Regions from separate parts of the Paenibacillus sp. FSL K6-1122 genome, predicted to be linked through region 1. Evidence: riboswitches for the same ligand, from Rfam matches in the RefSeq annotation. Region 1 holds a riboswitch; the other holds the start of a gene.
The links. A riboswitch is a leader RNA that binds a small molecule or an ion and turns the genes downstream of it on or off. The one in region 1 is predicted to bind glycine.

Region 1 (10,634 bases):
GAAAATAAGCTTGCTCATCTTGGGAGAATGTCAGCCCCAGCTGGGTCGATAACATACCACACAAGCGGGAAGCCATATAAGGTGGAACCTTCATCTCATCCTGCTCTGCGACTTCATCTCCATTGTTCTCCAGGGGAGGTATACGGCCAATGCCAGAGCCTTTACGAATACGTACAACCGCTACGGATAATTGAATCAGCAACTTCATGTATTGGCGTTCCGGGATGTTCTCCAGCCATTCGATGTCTGGTTGCCATAATGCATTTTCGACCGTAAGCACATCACCGTGTCCAATCATATCCAACAATTTTTGGTTTACGATGGAGCCTCCCTGTTCTGGCTGTCTTCCGAACAGGTCGGACTCATCCAGAAATTCCAGAGCAAGTGCAGCTATGGCTGTGCGATGAATCGTCTCACTTCCGTTAATCTTGACGCCATATCCTCGTCTGCGAACCAGCTTTAGTCCCGCCTGACGAATTCGTGACTCCAGATCGTCCAGATCAGTGGTTACGGTGGATACGGTCACTTTCAGATCCGAAGCCAAGGCGAGTAACTTTACAGGCTCCGGTTCATCCAGCAGGATGCAAAGCATGAAGAGCTTACGCTCTTCTGGCGTAAACTCTACATATTCTTTACCCTCTAGTTGCTGGCGCAATACAGCCAGATCATCGGAACCGGCATCGATTCGGATACCGGTTCCTGATTTTTTTTCCAGCTTCATACCCAAAGGTTCAAGCCATTGTTCAATCATTTGCAGCTCCCGGTGAACCGTTCGGGTACTGACCTTTACTTCAACGGCGATTTCGCCGGCTGTTACTTCATGTGGATGCTCTAGCAAGAACTCCACGATTTCACGTTGTCTTTTGGTAATACTCATATCTCAGCCTCCGGCTCAGGGAAAACAAATGCGTGCAATTACTTTAGACGTTCAACGAGCGCATCGTATTCCGGGCTTTTTAGGAAGTTGTCGATGGATATATGTTCTGCATTCGGTGCAACGGAGCGGGCACGATCGGTCAATACTTGTTGTGTGATCACCACGTCTGCATCCGGCGGGATATCACTGATAGCCGTATTGGTCACCGTAACGTCAATCCCCTCTGCCTTCATCTTCTTGCGTAGAATGGAAGCACCCATGGCACTTGACCCCATGCCTGCATCACAGGAGAAGACAATTTTCTTCACGTCTGTTTTGACGGTAGAAGAAGCCATATCTGCGGCTCTGTCTGCTTCACGTTGATTAGCCGTAATACCAGCGTTTGGCAGGGTTCCTTGACTCTTCATGTCTTTCATCCGACTGGATGCGGACTCCAGATCTTCGTCCTTTTGTTTACCCGTTTTCAGCAACACTGCTGCAACCAGGAAAGAAACGACGGCTGCTACAAGCACCCCTGCGAACATCGGCAGGTATCCACCTTTTGGTGTTAAGAAGAAATACGCGATAATACTACCCGGTGATGGTGCTGAAACAAGTCCTGCTCCGGTGAGCATGAATGTTAATGTACCTGCGACGCCACCCGCAATTGCAGCAAGAATCAGAATCGGTCTCATCAGAATGTAAGGGAAGTAGATCTCATGAATTCCCCCGAAGAAATGAATGATTACGGCACCCGGTGCAGAAGATTTGGCCATTCCGCGTCCGAAGAAACAGTAAGCAAGTAAGATACCAAGTCCCGGACCCGGGTTTGATTCAAGCATGTATAATACGGATTTCCCTAATTCTCTCGCTTGATCTGTTGCAATTGGTGTAAGAATCCCGTGGTTGATTGCATTGTTCAGGAACAATACTTTACCTGGTTCAATGATTAGGTTGACCAGCGGCAGCAAACCAAGATTCATTAAGCCCTGTACACCGGCAGATAATACTTTGCTAATCGCTTCTACAGCAGGCCCGATGCCCAGTAGCGCAAAAATCCCCAAGATCCCGCCAATAATACCGGCTGAGAAGTTGTTAACAAGCATTTCAAATCCGGCTTTAACTTTACCTTCAATGGATTTATCAAACTTTTTAATGATCCATGCTGCCAGTGGTCCGGCAATCATGGCACCGAGGAACATCGGGATATCACTACCCACGATGACCCCGATGGTCATAATGGCACCGACGACACCACCACGCTGACCATGCACCATCGTACCTCCGGTGTAACCAATTAACAGTGGCAGCAAATATTTGATCATCGGATCAACTAGCTGTGCAAGCGTCTCGTTAGGGAACCAGCCTGTTGGAATGAACAGAGCCGTAATTAATCCCCAGGCGATGAACGCTCCCATATTTGGCATGACCATACCACTCAGGAATCGGCCAAAACGCTGAACACCAACCCGTAGCCCACCTTTGGAATTGGACGATTGGTCCAAATTACTCATTGTATTATCCTCCTTGGATCAAGTGATTATGATTTATGAAAGGGGTATCATTTCTCCCCTGCTGTAATCCTAAGCGAGAATGCTCTCCTGTTCAATGAAATGAAAGCGTACTTTCGTCATGAACAATGATGACAACATTAGGTTATGTAATCGTTTTAATGGATGCATAATGGCTGAACCCATTGATACACAAGGCTTTTCTTGCCTATGACTTTTATCATTTCCAGAATAATTTTCCTACCTATAGCTTGGTCCAATCTGGTGATGTACATAAACAATCTGCTCAAATCCGCATTGGAAACCATTCTTGGAAAGCACAAAAAACCTGTGCAAGCATCCGGCTCACACAGGTCGAAACAATATGAAGCTCATATCATTTAATTATAAAATATATGTTAATAAGTACAAGTTCGTTGATACTATTCTTCCGTATGTTTCCGATACGCGTCTGCATTCATCAATGTAGACAATGCTGCTGTCAGATCTCCCTCAACACGGATCTCAATCATCCAGCCTTCCTCGTAAGGAGAGCTGTTCACAAGTTCAGGGGAGTCCTGCAACGAATCATTCACTGCAATAATTGAACCTGTGACGGGAGAGAACAAGTCCGAAACCGTTTTGACCGATTCGATCGTTCCAATGCTGTCCTCTGCTTTTACATTGGTTTCAAGGTCAGGCAATTCCACAAACACAATGTCACCCAGCTGATGCTGCGCGAACTCGGTAATGCCAATACGTACAGTATCCTCCCCTACGGTTTGCACCCATTCGTGCTCTTCACTGTACAGGAAATCACTTTTCAATTCGCTCATCGATATCCGCCTCGCTTTTCATTAAATGAGTGCATGCGTTCTTTGACCTTAACCTTTTTCCCAGAACATAGCGTATGACATTTTTGAATCAAATGTCAAGATACCTCACAATTTATTTGCTGAACACCTCTAAATCCTGTAACCGGATTACACTCTTTCTTCATATACTGGTGAATATTAGAATAGTAAGCGCACTCTTTATAAATACACGAACAATAACATGAAAAATAAATTAAATATTCGGTTTTAAATCATTATCTATGATATCGTTCTTGACATCGGTAGTGGATTCACGTTTTAATGAGAGGAGTAAATGTGTTTATTGGACTATGTTATACCCGCGGATGAATGTAAAGGGAGAGATTACCCGTGACACCCGATTCGGGATGTACATGAGGTAACGCCGAAGGAGTAAACCACCGATAAGCGGGGGTGAATCTCTCAGGCAAAAGGACTTTTACGGGACGCAACTCTGGAGAGCATCTATTCGCCCTGTGCGGGCGTTATGATCACCCAAGGGGAAACCTGCTGCACAACGTAGCGGGGTAACTCTCAGGTACAAGGGACAGAGCCTTAGAATAAGCGTGCTACTTGGCATGCCGATTCTTTGGCCTGTCCTTTTCCTTTTTCCCAAAAAACGAAAAACAGGATGTAGAACGGCGCTGCCATAGCTGCCCTTACCATACTTATGTGATGAAAATATCTAGCTGAAAATTTAAAAATACCCTGGTTCATTGATCCACGATTGTATATCCGGCCGGCTGACGGCCTATGACGAGGTGATTTGATGTCCGATTTGCTTAGAACACCACTCTTCCCACTGTATCAGCAATACGAAGGCGTACGGTGCATTGATTTTGGAGGCTGGGAGCTTCCGGTACAATTTAGCGGAATCCAGAAAGAACATGAAGCGGTACGCGAGCGCGCGGGACTGTTTGATGTATCCCATATGGGCGAATTCACGGTACAAGGTGAGCAGGCTGAAGCGTTTTTGCAACAAATGATGACCAATGATGTGACCACGCTGGTTCCTGATCAAGCCCAGTACACCCTGATGTGTTATCCAGATGGCGGTGTGGTGGATGATCTGCTCGTGTATAAGCTGGAAGATCAGCATTATATGCTCGTTGTTAACGCCTCCAACATCGACAAGGATTGGGCGTGGTTGCAAGAGCACTTGATCCCCGGCGTAAGCATGACCAACGATTCGGAGCAGACGGCGCTACTCGCCTTGCAAGGTCCACTGGCTGTAGACATTATTAGAAAAGTTACAGATACGGATGTATCCACGATTGAACCGTTTCGTTTTGTGCAGGATGCCGAAGTCTGTGGAGTAAAATTGCTGTTGTCCCGTACTGGTTATACCGGTGAAGATGGTTTTGAGCTATATGTTCCTGCAGATCAGGCCGCTGTGGTCTGGAATGGGTTAATGCAAGCCGGTGAAGGTCACGGACTTGTACCGACAGGCCTCGGTGCTCGGGATACACTGCGCTTTGAAGCAAAACTCCCTCTGTATGGACAGGAATTGTCGGCAACCATCTCTCCGCTCGAAGCTGGCGTAGGTATGTTTGTGAAGCTGAATGCCGGACCTTTTATCGGACACGAAGCCTTGTTACAGCAAAAAACTGACGGGCCCGCCCGCAAACTGGTCGGCATCGAAGTGTTGGAGCGCGGTATTCCCCGCCCCCACTATCCAATTTACGCCGAAGGCGTACAGATTGGTGAAGTGACAACAGGCACACAATCACCTACATTGAAGCGTAATCTTGGGCTTGCCCTCATCGACAGCAAATACGCTGCGCTGGGAACCCCGCTTGAGATTGAGATCCGCGGCAAGAAACTAAAAGCCGAGGTCGTGAAGACCCCTTTTCATAAACGGACACGTATGTCGAAGACACCTACTCAAGGAGCTGATCAAGCATGAGCAAGCACCGTTACATTCCCATGACCGAGCAAGATCAGAGCACGATGCTCGCAACCATCGGTGTGGATACGCTGGAGGATCTTTTTCAGGACATTCCGCAGGAGATTCGTTATCAGGGCGAGCTGCCCGTATCCTCCAAACTTGATGAATATGCGCTGACACGTCATATGTCCAAACAAGCTGGCGCCAACGCCAATTTCGAAACACACGCCAGCTTCCTCGGCGCAGGCATATACGATCATCATGTTCCTTCCGTCATCAATCATGTCATTTCCCGTTCCGAGTTCTACACTGCCTACACACCTTATCAGCCTGAGATCAGCCAAGGTGAACTACAGGCCATTTTCGAATTTCAATCGTACATCTGTGAATTAACCGGTATGGCTGTAGCGAATGCCAGTATGTATGATGGCGCAACTGCCTTTGCCGAAGCAGGAAACCTGGCCGCAGCGGCAACTCGTCGCAAACAGCTCATCGTATCCCGTACCGTTCATCCGGAAGCCCGTCAGGTATTGCAGGCGTATGCGCACGGACTCCGTCTGGAGATTGTCGAGATTGGTTATAAAGATGGCGTCACTGATTGGGATGCCCTGCAAGCCGCCATATCGGACGATACCGCTGCTGTCATGATCCAGAGTCCGAACTTCTTTGGTGCTGTGGAAAATGTAAAGCAGGCTGCCGACCTCGTGCATGCGCACAAGGGTCTGCTCGTCGTAAGTGCTAACCCGCTATCGCTGGGTCTGCTGGAAGCCCCAGGCAAGCTGGGTGCCGACATCGTTGTTGGCGATGCGCAGCCCCTCGGTATCGCCGCTTCACTCGGCGGCCCTACATGCGGATATTTCGCCGTGTCCCAGCCTCATATGCGCCGAATTCCTGGCCGAATTGTAGGCCAGACCACGGATCGCAACGGCAAACGTGGTTTTGTACTCACACTGCAAGCACGTGAACAGCATATCCGCCGCGAAAAGGCGACGTCCAACATTTGTTCCAACCAAGCTTTGCTTGCGCTCAGCGCATCTGTATATATGTCCATCATGGGTAAACAGGGCATGATCGATGTCGCGGATCTGAATTTGCAAAAGAGTCATTACACCCTCAATACATTAACTGCGATTCCTGGAGTTAGCCTTACTTTTAATGCACCAACATTTAATGAATTTGTGATTAAGCTTCCTGAAGGAACCGATGTGGATGCACTTCAACTGAAACTGCTGGATGCAGGCTTTATTGGTGGCTATGAACTTGGACGTGATTATCCTGAGCTTGCCGGAAATATGCTGATTGCTGTTACCGAACGACGCAGTAAGGAAGAGATTGACGAATTCGCACGAGCATTGGAGGGATCGCTGTGACTCAGGAAACGACGACAACAACGACAACATCGGTACAAGGACAATCGGAAACAGGTTCCTCTGTCTCTACTTCGGTTCAACCTGAGACGAATACAACATTTAGTGCACAGACCTTATCTCCTGCTTCGGAACAATCATTGATTTTTGAACTCAGCAGCCCTGGACGTGTCGCTTATTCCTTGCCAGAATGTGACGTTCCTCGCCAGTCTGCCGATACCTTGATTCCCCGGGAAATGCTCCGTTCGGAAGCAGCAGCACTGCCGGAAGTGTTTGAGGTAGATGTTATTCGACACTATACCGCGCTATCCCGTCGCAACTTCGGCGTAGATAACGGATTCTATCCACTGGGCTCTTGTACGATGAAATACAATCCAAAGATCAATGAGGATGTTGCTCGTTATAATGGATTCGCCAAAATCCATCCGTACCAGCATGAATCCAGCATTCAAGGTGCACTAGAACTGTTATATACGTTGCAAAACGACCTTGCAGGTCTGACAGGTATGGACGCTGTGACCTTACAACCAGCCGCTGGTGCCCATGGAGAATGGACTGGACTTATGATGATTCGTGCCTACCACGAAGGTCGTGGCGAACAACGTACCAAAGTCATCGTGCCTGATTCCTCTCATGGTACCAACCCGGCAAGTGCAACCGTTGCAGGATTTGAGACTGTGACAATTCCATCCCGTGCAGACGGACTGGTCGATCTGGACGCGCTCCGTGCGGCCGTTGGTTCCGATACGGCAGCATTGATGCTGACCAACCCGAATACACTTGGTTTGTTCGAGAAAGACATTCAGGAGATTGCATCCATCGTACACCAAGCTGGTGGCTTGTTGTATTACGACGGAGCCAACTCCAATGCCATTATGGGCATTACACGTCCGGGTGATATGGGCTTTGACGTGGTGCATCTGAACTTGCACAAAACGATGAGTACACCTCATGGCGGTGGTGGACCAGGTGCCGGACCAGTTGGTGTGAAGAATCGCCTGATTCCATTCCTGCCTAAACCAATGGTGATCAAGAATGATGATGGTATGTATGCATTCGATCGTGAAGGCGATCAATCCATTGGCCGGGTGAAAGCCTACTACGGTAACTTCGGTATATTGGTACGTGCCTATGCCTACATTCGTACCTATGGACCGGAAGGATTGCGCCGTGTATCTGAATGTGCGGTACTCAATGCTAACTATATGATGGCCCGTCTCGCACCTTACTACGAGATTCCGTATCCGGGTGTATGCAAACATGAATTTGTCATGTCTGGTCGGGGGTTGAAGCAATATGGTGTACGCACACTTGACGTTGCCAAACGATTGCTTGATTTTGGATATCACCCACCTACGGTGTACTTCCCGCTCAACGTGGAGGAATGCATCATGATCGAACCGACAGAAACCGAAAGCAAAGAAACGCTGGATGGGTTCATTGATACGATGATACGGATTGCCAAAGAAGCGGAAGAGACACCTGAATTGGTCCTGAACGCACCTTACGGAACACCGGTTACTCGACTCGATGAGACCACCGCTGCCCGCAAACCTGTACTGAACTGCGCCTGCAGTTAATCAAATCATTGTTATCACGAAAGCTCTTGCTGATAGTCCAATCAGCAAGAGCTTTTTGTGTTGCCTTCCCCTTTAAAGATGCCACTCTTACAGCTCGCCATCATCCTGTTAGAGTATTTCTCAACGTTTATAACAAAAAAAGCCGATATCCACAATGAATCGCGGATACCGGCAAAATCGCTGCATCAATGCAGCTCATTATCGGAAAAAGAAAAAACCTCAAATCCGGAGGAAACCCCGGCAAAATTACGCTTGAATGCTTTGAACCAATTCAACAACTTGTTCAGCCGTTTGCATATCCAGAGCTTTAGCAGCCAGTTCCTGCATATCCGCACGGGACAGCTTGGTGATCTGACTACGAGCTGGCAGAATGGATGTTGCGCTCATGCTGAACTCATCCAATCCAAGACCAAGCAACAATGGAATTGCCGTTTCGTCTCCTGCCATCTCACCACACATGCCAACCCATTTGCCTTCACGATGCGCTGCATCGATAACCATTTTAACCAAACGCAAAATGGCTGGGTTGTAAGGTTGATACAGATAAGCTACTCGTTCGTTCATACGGTCAGCAGCCATCGTGTATTGAATCAGATCGTTCGTTCCGATACTGAAGAAATCCACTTCTTTGGCAAACTGATCCGCCAGAACTGCAGTCGAAGGAATTTCGACCATGATTCCGAGTTGAATACTGTCAGAAACAGCAATACCTTCAGCAACCAGCTTCTCTTTCTCTTCGAGCAAGACAGCTTTTGCTTCACGGAATTCACCGAGTGTTGCGATCATTGGGAACATGACACGCAGGTTTCCATGTACGCTTGCACGCAGCAACGCACGCAATTGTGTACGGAAGATATCCAGACGGTCCAGACACAGACGAACTGCGCGGAAGCCGAGGAATGGATTCATTTCTTTTGGCAGATCCAGGTATGGAAGCTCTTTGTCTCCACCGATGTCGAGTGTACGAACAACAACAGGTTTACCTTCCATTTTTTCCAGTACCGCTTTGTAAGCATTATACTGAATGTCTTCGGAAGGGAGCTTGTCTCTGCCCATGTAAAGGAACTCGGTACGGTACAGGCCTACAGCCTCGCCGCCGTTCTCCAGAACACCTGTTACATCATTCGGTGTACCGATGTTGGCTGCAAGTTCAACATGAACGTTGTCCACCGTTACCGTTGGTTCATCACGAAGTTTTCTCCACTCTGCACGTTGTGCATCATACTGTTCCTGTTTGGCACGGTATTCAGCAATAACTTCATCAGTAGGGTTAACCAGTACGTGACCATCCAGACCGTCAACAATAATCATATCGCCTTGTTTCGCTTGAGCCAAGATGTCCTTGGTTCCAACAACAGCCGGAATTTCAAGAGAGCGAGCCATAATTGCCGAGTGAGAAGTACGTCCACCAATGTTGGTTGCAAAACCTTTAACAAATTGGCGATTCAATTGAGCAGTGTCGGAAGGTGTTAGATCCTCCGCAAGCACGATCACTTCTTCATTGATCTCAGCCGGACTCATGAAGTCAATACCAAGCAAGTGATTTAGCACACGTTTGGTAACGTCACGCATATCTGCTGCACGTTCCTGCAGGTATGCACTCTTCATGTTCTCAAACATGGAGATAAATTGCGATGCCGTTTCGTTCAAAGCAAATTCTGCATTGATCATGTCATCTGCAATTCTAGCTTTAACCGGATCAATCAATTCCGGGTCATTCAGAATGAGCAAATGCGAAGCAAAAATCTCAGCTTTTTTCTCGCCAAGCTCTTGTAAAGTACGCTCTTTGATCGCCTCAAGCTCAGCCTGGGATTTACCCAGAGCTGAGTCGAGTTTCGCGATCTCTGCGTCAACGTCGTTGATTTGGCGTTTTTCTACAGAGTAGTCAGGATGCTCCAAGATAAACGCCTTGGCGATAGCAATACCCGCCGAAGCCGCGATCCCGGAGACATTAAGCATTAATTTCGCCCAACCCTTCGTTAACCATAACGTCAGTCAAAGCTTGAAGAGCTTCAGCTTCGCCTTCGCCTTCAACGATGATGCTGATAGTGTCGCCTTGTTCCAATCCGAGGGAAAGAACACCCAGGATGGATTTCAAAGTTACTTTTTTACCGTTAGCTTCTGCAAAGGATTCTGCACCTTTGAATTTGTTTGCTGTATTAACCAGGGCTGTCGCCGGACGTGCGTGGATACCATCTTCGTCTGTAATTCTGAATGTTTGTTGCATTACAATCATCTCACTTTCAGTAGTTTGGTTTAGGCATTGCATATATTTACACTTGCTTGCCATCATCGTAACACTTCTTATTTTATCTCAATGATTGGCTGTTCGCCAACTTTCAGCACTCCACTCTTCTTCAGAGTTACCGTGGAGCCCTCTGGCAGGTTGGTGAAAATAACTGGAGAAATGATCGAAGGAGCGTTTGCTTTGACATACTCCAGATCCACTTCCATAATCGGCTGACCTGCCGATACCAGATCACCTTCCTGTACCAGTACGTTAAAGCCTTGACCTTTCAGCTTCACCGTATTAACGCCTATATGAACAAGCACTTCCTTGCCACCATCGGACATGATGCCCACGGCATGTTTGCTTGGA
Region 2 (10,634 bases), 2.2 Mb from region 1:
TCCGTGTCACAACAACCTAATCAAACCCAGAAGCAAATATTGCTCGATCAACTAGAGCGGTTACGTACTACGCATGATGTGAATATGATGGGACAGGAGAAACTTCATGGACAGGACGTCATTCATATTGAGTTGACACCAAAAGAAGAAGGCGCATTCTCCATATCTTCAGAGTATTGGGTAGATCCCAAAACGTGGATGATTGTCAAAGTAAACAGCGCGTATGGGGATGGAAAATCAGAAATGGTCTATGATCCGATTCAGTATGACCCTGAATTCACAAAGGATACTTTCGTAATTGACATCCCTAAGGAGGTCGATGTGAAGGACTTAACCGATATGATGCAGAATTCCGAAGTGACCCTAGAGGAAGCGGAAGAAGCGTTGGAACAGCCGTTCCTACAGGACATGAGTGGAGAATTCGAACTATCACGGATCGAAATGTCTACATCGCGCGGTGAGCTGAGCAGAGATGAAGTAACCTTGTATTATGTAAGTAACGACAAGGTAGAAGTCAGCCTGACGGTATTCAAGATGCCGGAAGAAAATGTGGACGATACACTAATACCGGATGAAGCCGAGATTAAGGTTCGTAACACCGAGGGTTCATATATGAAGAGCATTCGGAACATATCATGGAGTGAGAATGGCTTGCGGTACTCCATCATGGGTGAAAATGAAGGATGGACAAAGGCAAAGCTGCAAGCTTGGGCGGAAGCACTGACCCTTCCCAATCCGTCTAGATGAGCTAAAGAATAATAAGGTTGCCGCAGAAACGAAGCGGCAGCTTTTTTTGTATATTATCCTTTTGGTGTGGTGGATATCTATTCGATCTCCTTTCAGTCCACTCCAAAAAGGCAAGAGGGCAACTTCACGTTTACAGTTCAATATGCATATTTATAGAAAACAATCTTGATTTGGTGATGCAGGCAGGAGAAGGGGGCATCGCAGGATGGCTGTTTTATCAACAGGGCCAATAGAAAATAATATAGTGGTGGGAAGCGGCGAGCGTCCTACACAGAGAATTACAGTGAAGTTGGACAATTGGAGTCTCACTAGTTTCTCTACCGTTCTGGTTCAAGGCTATTATTTGAATGGTGTTCGCACACTATATGTTGAGGAATTGTTTAATGTTTTGCCTAACCAGGTTATAACAAAAGACTATTATGCAGATTTGGATGCATTTGAGTTTATATTTATCACAGGTGATGATACGGAGGATGAAGTTCAGATTTCCGTATGGGGGAAAAACGAGAACGGTCAACTGGTAACGGCACATCGTTTGGTGTCTGAGGAATTGTTAGGAGCGAACCCCGGTCTAGTCGGGGTAACGGGTGCGACTGGAGCTACAGGGACAGCAGGGGTTGCGGGAACAACTGGTCCTACAGGGGCTACAGGTGTTACAGGACTGACAGGAGTTACTGGTCCTCCTGGAGGAACTACGGGATCGACGGGAGAGACCGGTGTCACTGGGACCACGGGGGAGACAGGATCTACCGGAGTGACAGGAGTCACGGGCGCTACTGGAAGTACGGGGACCACAGGAGAGACAGGGCTTACCGGAGTGACGGGTATTACTGGGAGTACGGGAGAAACAGGGTCTACTGGAGCCACGGGGATTACCGGGAGCACGGGAGAAACAGGGTCTACTGGAGCCACGGGGATTACCGGGAGCACGGGAGAGACAGGGTCTACTGGAGCCACGGGGATTACCGGGAGTACAGGAATAACAGGAACGACAGGGGTCACTGGTGTTACAGGTGCAACAGGCGTAACGGGAGTAGCGGGAACGACCGGAGTCACTGGTGTTACAGGAGCGACAGGACTGACGGGAACGACCGGAGTCACTGGTGTTACAGGAGCAACAGGACTGACGGGAACAACTGGAGTCACTGGTGTTACAGGAGCAACAGGACTGACGGGAACGACCGGAGTCACTGGTATTACAGGAACAACAGGAGCTACTGGATCGACAGCAGCTTCTGCCCCTGCGGATTCTTCCTTGTTTGCTGATAGCCAGACCACGGCGTTGGGTCTTTCATTAGTAGCTGAAACGACGATTCAGACACTTAATGTACCTGTAGTGGCAGGTCAACGCGTGAAAATCGATAATAGTACACAAATAGCAATAGTTGTAGGGGCTAACTGGAGTATTGCGTATAACATTAATCTGAGACGTAATGGAGTTTTAATTAATCAATTGCAGCTCTCACGAAGTGGTAATGCTTCGGGAACGTTGAGGTTTCTTTCCTCCAACACTTACGTGGATACATCCCCGGCTACAACGACTAATGCATACACGATAAGTATCCAATTTACGACAACTAGCAACGTCACGAGTGCCTCAGCTGAAGTGAGAAATCTGAATGCTATTCGTTTCAGTTAAAATAGACATCGAACTTATGATAATTACACGTTACTTTTGTTGACATATATGATATTGTACATTACTCTATGGGTATACTTGATCAAAAACTTAGAAATGTACCAATTCGAATCGAATTAAAATAATACAGCGGATGATAACGAGCGGGAGAGACCTGGGTTAGCCGAGCAATATGGCTAGTGTTCAGGCACCGAAGGAGCAAGCTGCTGCGCACCCGGCGCAGTGGTTAATCTCTCAGGTAAATGTACCATCGTTGGACGCAACTCTGGAGAGTGCGCGAACTGCGCCACCCAAGGGGTATATGATCAGTCAGCCCGGTGAACTTGTCTGTAATCGCAGGCAGTGCACCCTTGTTGTGAGACACTGCTGATCGTGAAACTCTCAGGTATCGAGGACAGAGAGAGGGCCTAAGGCCTTCTTCTGTCCTTTTTTGATGTCATCATATCTAAATAAGGGACATTGTGGATGAAACTCCTGGATCGAAATGACGAATACATTTTACAAATATGAATCATGATTAATAATGGAGGGTTATAAAGTGCGATTTAAAGATGTTTTCTCAATTATTGGTCCGTCCATGACAGGGCCTTCAAGTTCACATACAGCTGGAGCGGCAAGGTTAGGGAGAATTGCTCGTCAGTGGCTTGGATGTACGCCAGAACGTGCCCGGCTGACGTTATATGGTTCATTCGCTGACACGTATCAGGGGCACGGAACAGATCTGGCACTGATCGGCGGTCTTTTGGACTATGTCACAGACGATCCACGTATCCCGGATGCAGAGCAATACGCAGAGGAAGCAGGCATGGAGGTTGAGTTTTATACAAGTGGCCTGCCTGCTCCTCATCCAAATACGGTCAAAATTGAGTTATGGCATGGAGAACGTGCCTGCTCCTTAATCGGTGCATCCATTGGTGGTGGCAGTGTATCGGTGCATGCGATGAATGATTTTCGTGTTCAGATTAGTGGTGAGTTTCCAACACTTGTTCTGCGACATGCGGACAAAGCAGGGGTGCTTGCATCTGTAACGTCCACGATCAGTTCATCCGGGGTTAACATCGGGTATATGCAGGTGGACCGGAAAGCCCGTGATGGCGAAGCGCTTACCGCGATGGAAATGGATGGTGTGCCTAATCCCGATATGCTCAAGCGTCTAAGGGAGCTGGACCATGTGCTGGACATTCGTGTTATCGATTTGAAGAGAGGAGTTGATTCGGATGCGGTTTAAACATTTGCACGAACTGAATACGATCTGTACAGCAGAATCCAAAACCATTGCTCAGCTGATGATCGAGGAGCAGGTTCAGGAGACCAATACACCGGAAGCGGATGTTGTGAAACAGATGTCTGAATATTATCAGGTGATGAAGGAAGCGGTACGCAAAGGGTTAACGGAAGATACGACATCACGCAGTGGGTTAACGGGTGGAGACGGTAAAAAAATGGCCGAGTACATTCGCAAGGGTGAGACTTGCTCAGGAGATGCTTCCGCACTTGCCATGGCGTATGCCCTGTGTGTATCTGAAGTGAATGCCTCCATGGGTCGGATCGTGGCAACACCAACAGCCGGTTCCTGCGGCATCATCCCCGGTGTTTTTATTAGCTCACAGGAGCGTTTTGGCTGGACGGACGAACATTTGGTGAACGGGTTGTTCTGTGCGGGAGCGATTGGTTATGTTATTGCCAACAATTCATTTATCTCCGGGGCCGAGGGTGGCTGTCAGGCGGAAGTGGGTTCCGCGATCGGCATGGCTGCGGGTTCCATGGTTGAACTGCGTGGAGGTACACCGGAACAGGTCGTTCATGCCGTTGGTTTGGCGTTAAAAAATACACTGGGCCTTATCTGCGATCCGGTCGCAGGCCTTGTTGAAATCCCGTGCATCGTCCGTAATGGACTGGGTGCGGTTACGGCGCTGGCTGCGGCTGACATGGCCCTGGCCGGAGTGCGTAGTGCCATTCCGTCAGACGAAGTCATCGACGTCATGCTGGAAGTAGGCAGTGCGATGCCGAGCCGCCATCGGGAGACAGCCCAGGGCGGACTGGCCCAGACGCCAACCGGCCGCAAAATGATGCAAAAGCTGGCTAAACCAAAGGCAAAGCGTGCCGAGCCTGAGCAGGAGTCGAAACCAGCGGATTCTGACACAACTACAAGTGGGGCGGACAATGCTCAAGTGGACAAGGGTACTCAGGTTTAAGCTGAACCGGGACCACCGATATATAAATCAGTGACATTATGATGTATAACGGCGAATACAAAATTACAAAACAAGCGTCCGTGAACCCGAATCCGGGTTATGCAGGACGCTTGTTTTATGCTGCCAGATGAAGCGAAGTTAGGATACTTATATTTGACTTCAGATGAATGTGTATTATGACTCTAGTTCTGGCTCACAGCCGTACTCAGTACAGCATATCCATACGCGGGCAGTTCAATGGCCAGTACGCCATCTTCCTTGGCGGTACGATGGTTTCCGCCGAATAACTCGGTCCATTCTTCGTCACCGGCCTCCAGCTCCACAATAGCCGTCTCTTCTGATCGATTGAACAGAACCAGAATGCGTTCCTCCTCATTTTGCCGTTCAAATACCAGTTGGCTGCCATCGGGACGAGCCTGCAAGAAACGAACGGTGCCTTCTGCACGCAGGGCAGGATGCACATGACGCAGGGAGATCAGTTTCTGATAAAAGTTAAACAGCTCTCGGTCCTGCTTCGCTTCATCCCATTCCATGCATTTACGGCAACCCGGATCATGCTCGCCGTCCATGCCAATCTCGTCTCCGTAATAGATGCATGGAGCACCCATGTAACTGAACTGGAATAACGCAGCCAGCTTCATCTTGCGCTGGTCGCCTTCACACAGCGTGAGCAGCCGCGGGGTATCGTGGCTGTCCAGCAAGTTGAACGCCACTTCGCTGGCCTGAAGCGGATAACGGGATAACTGTCGCCCGATGGAGTTTGCGAACTGTTCGGCGTGCATCGTATTTTTCACAAAGAAAGCATTCACGGCATCAGTAAACGGATAGTTCATGGACGCATCGAACTGGTCGCCTTGCAGCCAAGAGGAAGACTCGTTCCATACTTCGCCCAGAATGTAGGCATCCGGATTAGCCGCTTTGACTACACGGCGGAAATCACGCCAGAATGCATCGTCCACTTCGTCTGCGACATCCAGCCGCCATCCGTCCGCACCCACTTCCTTGATCCAATACTCGGCAACCTCCAGCAGATAGGCCTTAACCTCGGCATTCTCCGTATTGAGCTTTGGCATGTGCGCTTCGAATCCGAAGGTCTCATACGTTGGAATGCCGTCCTTCACGTCCAGCGGGTATTCGTGTACATGGAACCAGTCTTTGTATTTGGATTGTTCTCCGTTCTTCTGCACATCTACAAACGGCGCAAATGTCTTCCCGGAATGGTTGAACACAGCATCCAGAAGTACGCGAATTCCGCGTGCATGGCACAGCTCGACCAGTCTTTTCACGGTATCTGCGTCACCAAAGTGCCGGTCTACCCGCAGGTAGTCTTCTGTATCGTATTTGTGATTGGTGGTGGCTTCAAAGATGGGTGTGAAGTAGATCGCATTAATGCCAAGATCGCTGATGTAATCCAGATGGTCGATCACGCCCTGAAGGTCACCGCCGAAGAAATTGAAAGGTGTCGGCTCGCCACCCCACGGTTCTACCTTTTCCGGACTAATATCCGGGTTGCCGTTGGCGAATCGTTCAGGGAAAATCTGATAGAACACCGCATCCTTAACCCATGCAGGGGGTGTGAATACAGCTCCAGCATGAATATAAGGGAATTGGAACATACGACCCGGATCGTCTGGTTCTTCTTCCTGGAAGTCCGTCTCGGTCATCCAGATCTGTTCGTCTCCGTTTTTGAGCAGAAAAGAGTATTTCAGTCGGTGGTAGGGAGGTTTCACCTCACCCTCGTAATAATCGAACATGGAGTCAGAGGTGAACTTTGTTAAGGGAACCAGCGCTTTGGTTGCATCCCACGCATATTTATCCCCGGTCAGGGCATGTACCTCGGTCAGATCATTCTTTTTGGCACGCAGGCGCAGGTGGATTGTATCTTGGTCATAGGCATAGGCCCAGTTTCGTTTCGGTTGATGATAGATGGCTTCCAGCAGCATAATGAAATTCCTCCCGTCAGGTGTAGAACTGATATGTACTTGGTAGACTTGATTAATATGACATTTCCCACGTTAATGGATAAGCTATAATTAGCATGTGTGGTAACGTAAAGGCTTCAACATTGTTTCAACAAGACATGAATCCATATGTTATAGACAGCTTTTACCATGATGATGCTCAGATATATCATTAACCCAATGGGGGCAGAAAGGAAACGAATATTCGGATGAAAACCAAACTGTTATATATTGAAGACGATACGGAAATTGCGACTTGGGTCAGAGCCGATCTGGAGGAGCGCGGTTATGAGGTGGTATGGCTCGGCAGTGGTGAAGGCGCAGCGGAGGCTGCTGTCGGTTGCTCACTCATTATTCTGGATGTCATGCTGCCCGGGCTGGATGGATTTACGGTGGGCCAGCGACTGAAAAAAGAACATCCGGCCGTGCCCATTGTCATGCTTTCGGCCAGAACGTCCATTGACGATAAGTTGCACGGTCTTGATTTTGCCGATGACTATGTGACCAAACCATTTCACCCCGATGAACTGGCTGCCCGGATTGAAGTACAACTGCGTAAGGCAGGAACAGCGGTCTCATCGGATACAGCCCTGAAGCTGGATCATCTCTCCATCTATGAGAAGGACAATCGAATTATCAATGAGGAGACGGGAGATGAGATTATTTTATCGGGAAAACAGTTCCACATCTTCGCCTACCTGCTACGACATATGGGCATGATTCGAACCAAAGAGCAGATCTATGAAGCCGTCTGGAACGAGCCCTATCTGGATGGGGACAAAACCTTAATGGTACATATTCGACATCTACGCGAAAAGCTGGAGCTTGATCCGGCCAATCCTGTAGTTATTCAGACGGTCCGTGGTGTGGGATATCGTGTGAAGAAGCCATGATTCGGTGGTTCAGGGAACGGAAGATCATGAAGGGTGAACGGAAGGGAGAACGAAGCATGGATCAAAAGCAATCCGGGCGGCGCAAGCTTCGCTTTGGGCGATCCTTGATGTCCAGATACATCCTACTGATCTTGGCGGCTGTATTATTTGTCCCCGTCATTCTTCCGATCATGTCCATCATATATGTTGTTGTAGTGAATAACACGAATATGAATCAAGCGGCACCTTACGGTGATGTTACCCGGATCAGTGACCTCTGGTCACATGAAGCGAAGAACCTGGATGGTGCTTCGGATAATGAGATTAAGGCCCGGTTGGAGCTATTACATGGCTCGTATCCCAAATCTTCCATGTATCGTGTGAATGTGAACGGGGAGACCCTCTTTATTCTTGGGGGTGAAGATGTAACGCTTATGAATTCCACGTCTCCGGATGGCAGGACAGACACGACATTGAGATGGTCACTGGATTCCGGACAAACGACAGAGACTTATATTCCAGCCTTATGGAATGCAAACAATACGGTGCAATTCATGAAAGAAGCTTCCTCTCGCGATCCACTGACCGTAGTTGCATATATTGGCGGAGATGAACAGGACAGAGGACAGGGCTTCATGGTCATTGAAGTGCCGCGATCACTTCTGCAAATTCAGAGTAACGGGCTCATGGAACTCTTGTATCTTGGTATCGTAATGACCCTCATCTTTCTGATCTTCATCATTATGTCGATTCTCTTTTTCGCACGCATTCGCAAACGACTTATTCGTTTGCAGACGGCCATGATGACCACAGGCAAGGAAGGTCTCCCGCTTCCGGTAGATATCCGCCGGTCAGACGAGATTGGTCAACTGGAAGAATCCTTCAATCAGATGGTGCATCAACTGTCCGACAGCCGTCACCGTGAACGCGAGGAGGAACAATTGCGCAAACGTCTCATTGCGGGGCTTTCCCACGATCTGCGTACCCCGCTAACGGTGATTCGTGGACATATGCATGCTTTGCACAAGGAAGAGCTGAGTGAGCAAGGTGACCGTTCATTACATCGCATGGAAGCAAAGATGGAGGACCTCGGCGGGCTCATTGACAACATGTTATCCTACAATTTGCTCACGAGTGGGAAATATACACTGAAGCTGGAAGAGAAAGATATACTGCGGATCGTCAGGGAAATGGCGGCGGCCTGGTACCCGGTCTGGGAGAAAGAGCAATTTGAGATTGATATTGACCTGCCAGAGGAACCGCTGATCTGGCATATGGATGAACAGGGCATGCGCCGTATTCTTGATAATTTGTTCCAAAACGTGATCCGTCATGCCGACAGCGGGAAATATATTGGTATATCTACTCAGGAGATTCAGGGTGAGACGGCAATCGTTATTCAGGATCGGGGTCCGGGAATGCAACCGAATTCCGACACAAAAGGCACAGGTCTAGGCTTATCCATTGTAGACCTGTTGATCCGTGAGATGGGTCTGCGCAAGCGGGTAGACAGTTCCGATACGGGTGTCCAGACATATATCTACAGTGGTAAGGGAAACAGGGGAACAACAAACCGCTGAAATAGCTTTTTTAAACTAAACTTAAACTAGAGACTACTTTGGCTTTAACCTTGGAAGGTTACGATAGTTCCGAGGTGATCATACAGTGAGTGAAAATATTATTCAAACGGCGAATTTATGGAAAACATACCGGGACCGTGCAGCGGTCCGTGAACTTGATCTGCATATTAAAAAGGGAGATATCTACGGCTTCCTCGGTCCCAACGGTGCCGGCAAAACAACAACGATTCGCATGCTTCTCGGCTTAATTAAACCAACCAAAGGCGTGATCCGTGTCTTTGACAAGGATATTCGCAAGGATCGCATGGATATTTTGCGCCGTGTGGGCTCTTTGGTCGAATACCCGTCCTATTACGGACATCTGAACGCAGTAGAAAATCTGGAAACTTTGCGCCGCATCATCAATGTACCGAAATCAAGAATTGCTGAAGTGCTGTCCATTGTAGATCTGACCAAGGATGCCAAACGTTCGGTGAAGGGGTATTCCCTTGGGATGAAGCAACGTCTGGGTATTGCCAGCGCTTTGCTGGGTGAACCGGAGCTGCTGATTCTGGACGAACCAACAAATGGGCTTGATCCTGCCGGTATTCAGGAGATTCGGGAACTGATCAAACGCATGCCTCTGGAACATGGCATTACCGTTCTGGTTTCCAGCCACTTGCTGAGTGAAGTCGAACAGATGGCAAGTCGTGTTGGTATTATCCGTGAAGGCAAGATGGTGCTTCAGGATACTATCGCAAGTCTGCATAGTCAGACGGGTAGCTCTATCCGGTTAACGGTTTCCGAGCCGGAAGAGGCTATGAAGCTGGCGAGAGAACAGGGACAATTTGGTCAGCAACAAGGTGCTGCGTTAACTTTCCCTTATATGGATAACAGTTCAGTGGCACTGCTTGTGCGCCGATTAATTGAACAGGATCATGATGTGTATCGTGTAGAGGAACAGCGTCAGTCGCTGGAAGATCTGTTCATGCGGGTCATTGGCGAGGGGGCTTCCATATGACCGGGCGTGCATTATCGTCAGACTGGCTCAAGATTCGGGGGAAAGGGATCTGGTTTCTTGTCTTTCTGGCCCCTCTTGGATTGACAGCGATGCAGGCGCTTAATTTTGGCTTACGGCTGGACTATCTGAAAGAGCAGTATGCAGATAACCTGTGGGGCGGATTATTGGGCAATGTGGTTGTCTTTGTGCCCTTGTCTCTGATGCTGGGAGCAACCATTCTCAGCTCCATGATCGCTAATGTTGAGCATGAACAGGGATCGTGGAAACAGTTGCTCGCGATGCCCATTCCCAGACCAGCCGTGTATTTAGCCAAGTTCCTGCTTGCTTGTGTGCTGCTGGTGATCTCCTGCCTGCTGCTAACCGCAGGAATTGTAGGTCTGGGTCTGATCCTCGGATTCCATGCCAGCGAAATACCTTGGACACATGCGATCAAGCTGGGGCTATTGCCTTTGGCTGGTGCACTTCCGGTGTTGTCACTGGAGTTGTGGCTCACGATGGTTAACAAAAATCAGGCGCTTCCCGTCACCCTGGGCATCGTTCTCGCGATAACGGGTATGTTCTCACTCAGTATCTCACCGAGCTTTCCGCTCGCTTGGGCACAGATGGCCTGGAATGGGCCTAATCCATACCTGTATGCAGG

Region 2: linked by a shared signal. The riboswitch ahead of sdaAB (L-serine ammonia-lyase, iron-sulfur-dependent subunit beta) and the one ahead of gcvT (glycine cleavage system aminomethyltransferase GcvT) in region 1 are both predicted to bind glycine.

Annotation. Positions count from the first base shown of each region.
Region 1 is NZ_CP150272.1:5,458,491-5,469,124, forward strand. It holds gene NSQ20_RS24460 (BglG family transcription antiterminator) at 1-877, opposite strand, end outside; gene NSQ20_RS24465 (PTS mannitol transporter subunit IICB) at 916-2,370, opposite strand; gene gcvH (glycine cleavage system protein GcvH) at 2,790-3,182, opposite strand; glycine riboswitch at 3,527-3,649, shown strand; gene gcvT (glycine cleavage system aminomethyltransferase GcvT) at 3,970-5,106, shown strand; gene gcvPA (aminomethyl-transferring glycine dehydrogenase subunit GcvPA) at 5,103-6,458, shown strand; gene gcvPB (aminomethyl-transferring glycine dehydrogenase subunit GcvPB) at 6,596-8,035, shown strand; gene ptsP (phosphoenolpyruvate--protein phosphotransferase) at 8,282-9,994, opposite strand; gene NSQ20_RS24495 (HPr family phosphocarrier protein) at 9,987-10,262, opposite strand; gene ptsG (glucose-specific PTS transporter subunit IIBC) at 10,340-10,634, opposite strand, start outside.
Region 2 is NZ_CP150272.1:525,634-536,267, forward strand. It holds gene NSQ20_RS02475 (hypothetical protein) at 1-747, shown strand, start outside; gene NSQ20_RS02480 (collagen-like protein) at 953-2,386, shown strand; glycine riboswitch at 2,521-2,645, shown strand; gene sdaAB (L-serine ammonia-lyase, iron-sulfur-dependent subunit beta) at 2,925-3,614, shown strand; gene sdaAA (L-serine ammonia-lyase, iron-sulfur-dependent, subunit alpha) at 3,604-4,581, shown strand; gene NSQ20_RS02495 (alpha-glycosidase) at 4,764-6,524, opposite strand; gene NSQ20_RS02500 (response regulator transcription factor) at 6,752-7,435, shown strand; gene NSQ20_RS02505 (HAMP domain-containing sensor histidine kinase) at 7,492-8,994, shown strand; gene NSQ20_RS02510 (ABC transporter ATP-binding protein) at 9,080-9,994, shown strand; gene NSQ20_RS02515 (ABC transporter permease) at 9,991-10,634, shown strand, end outside.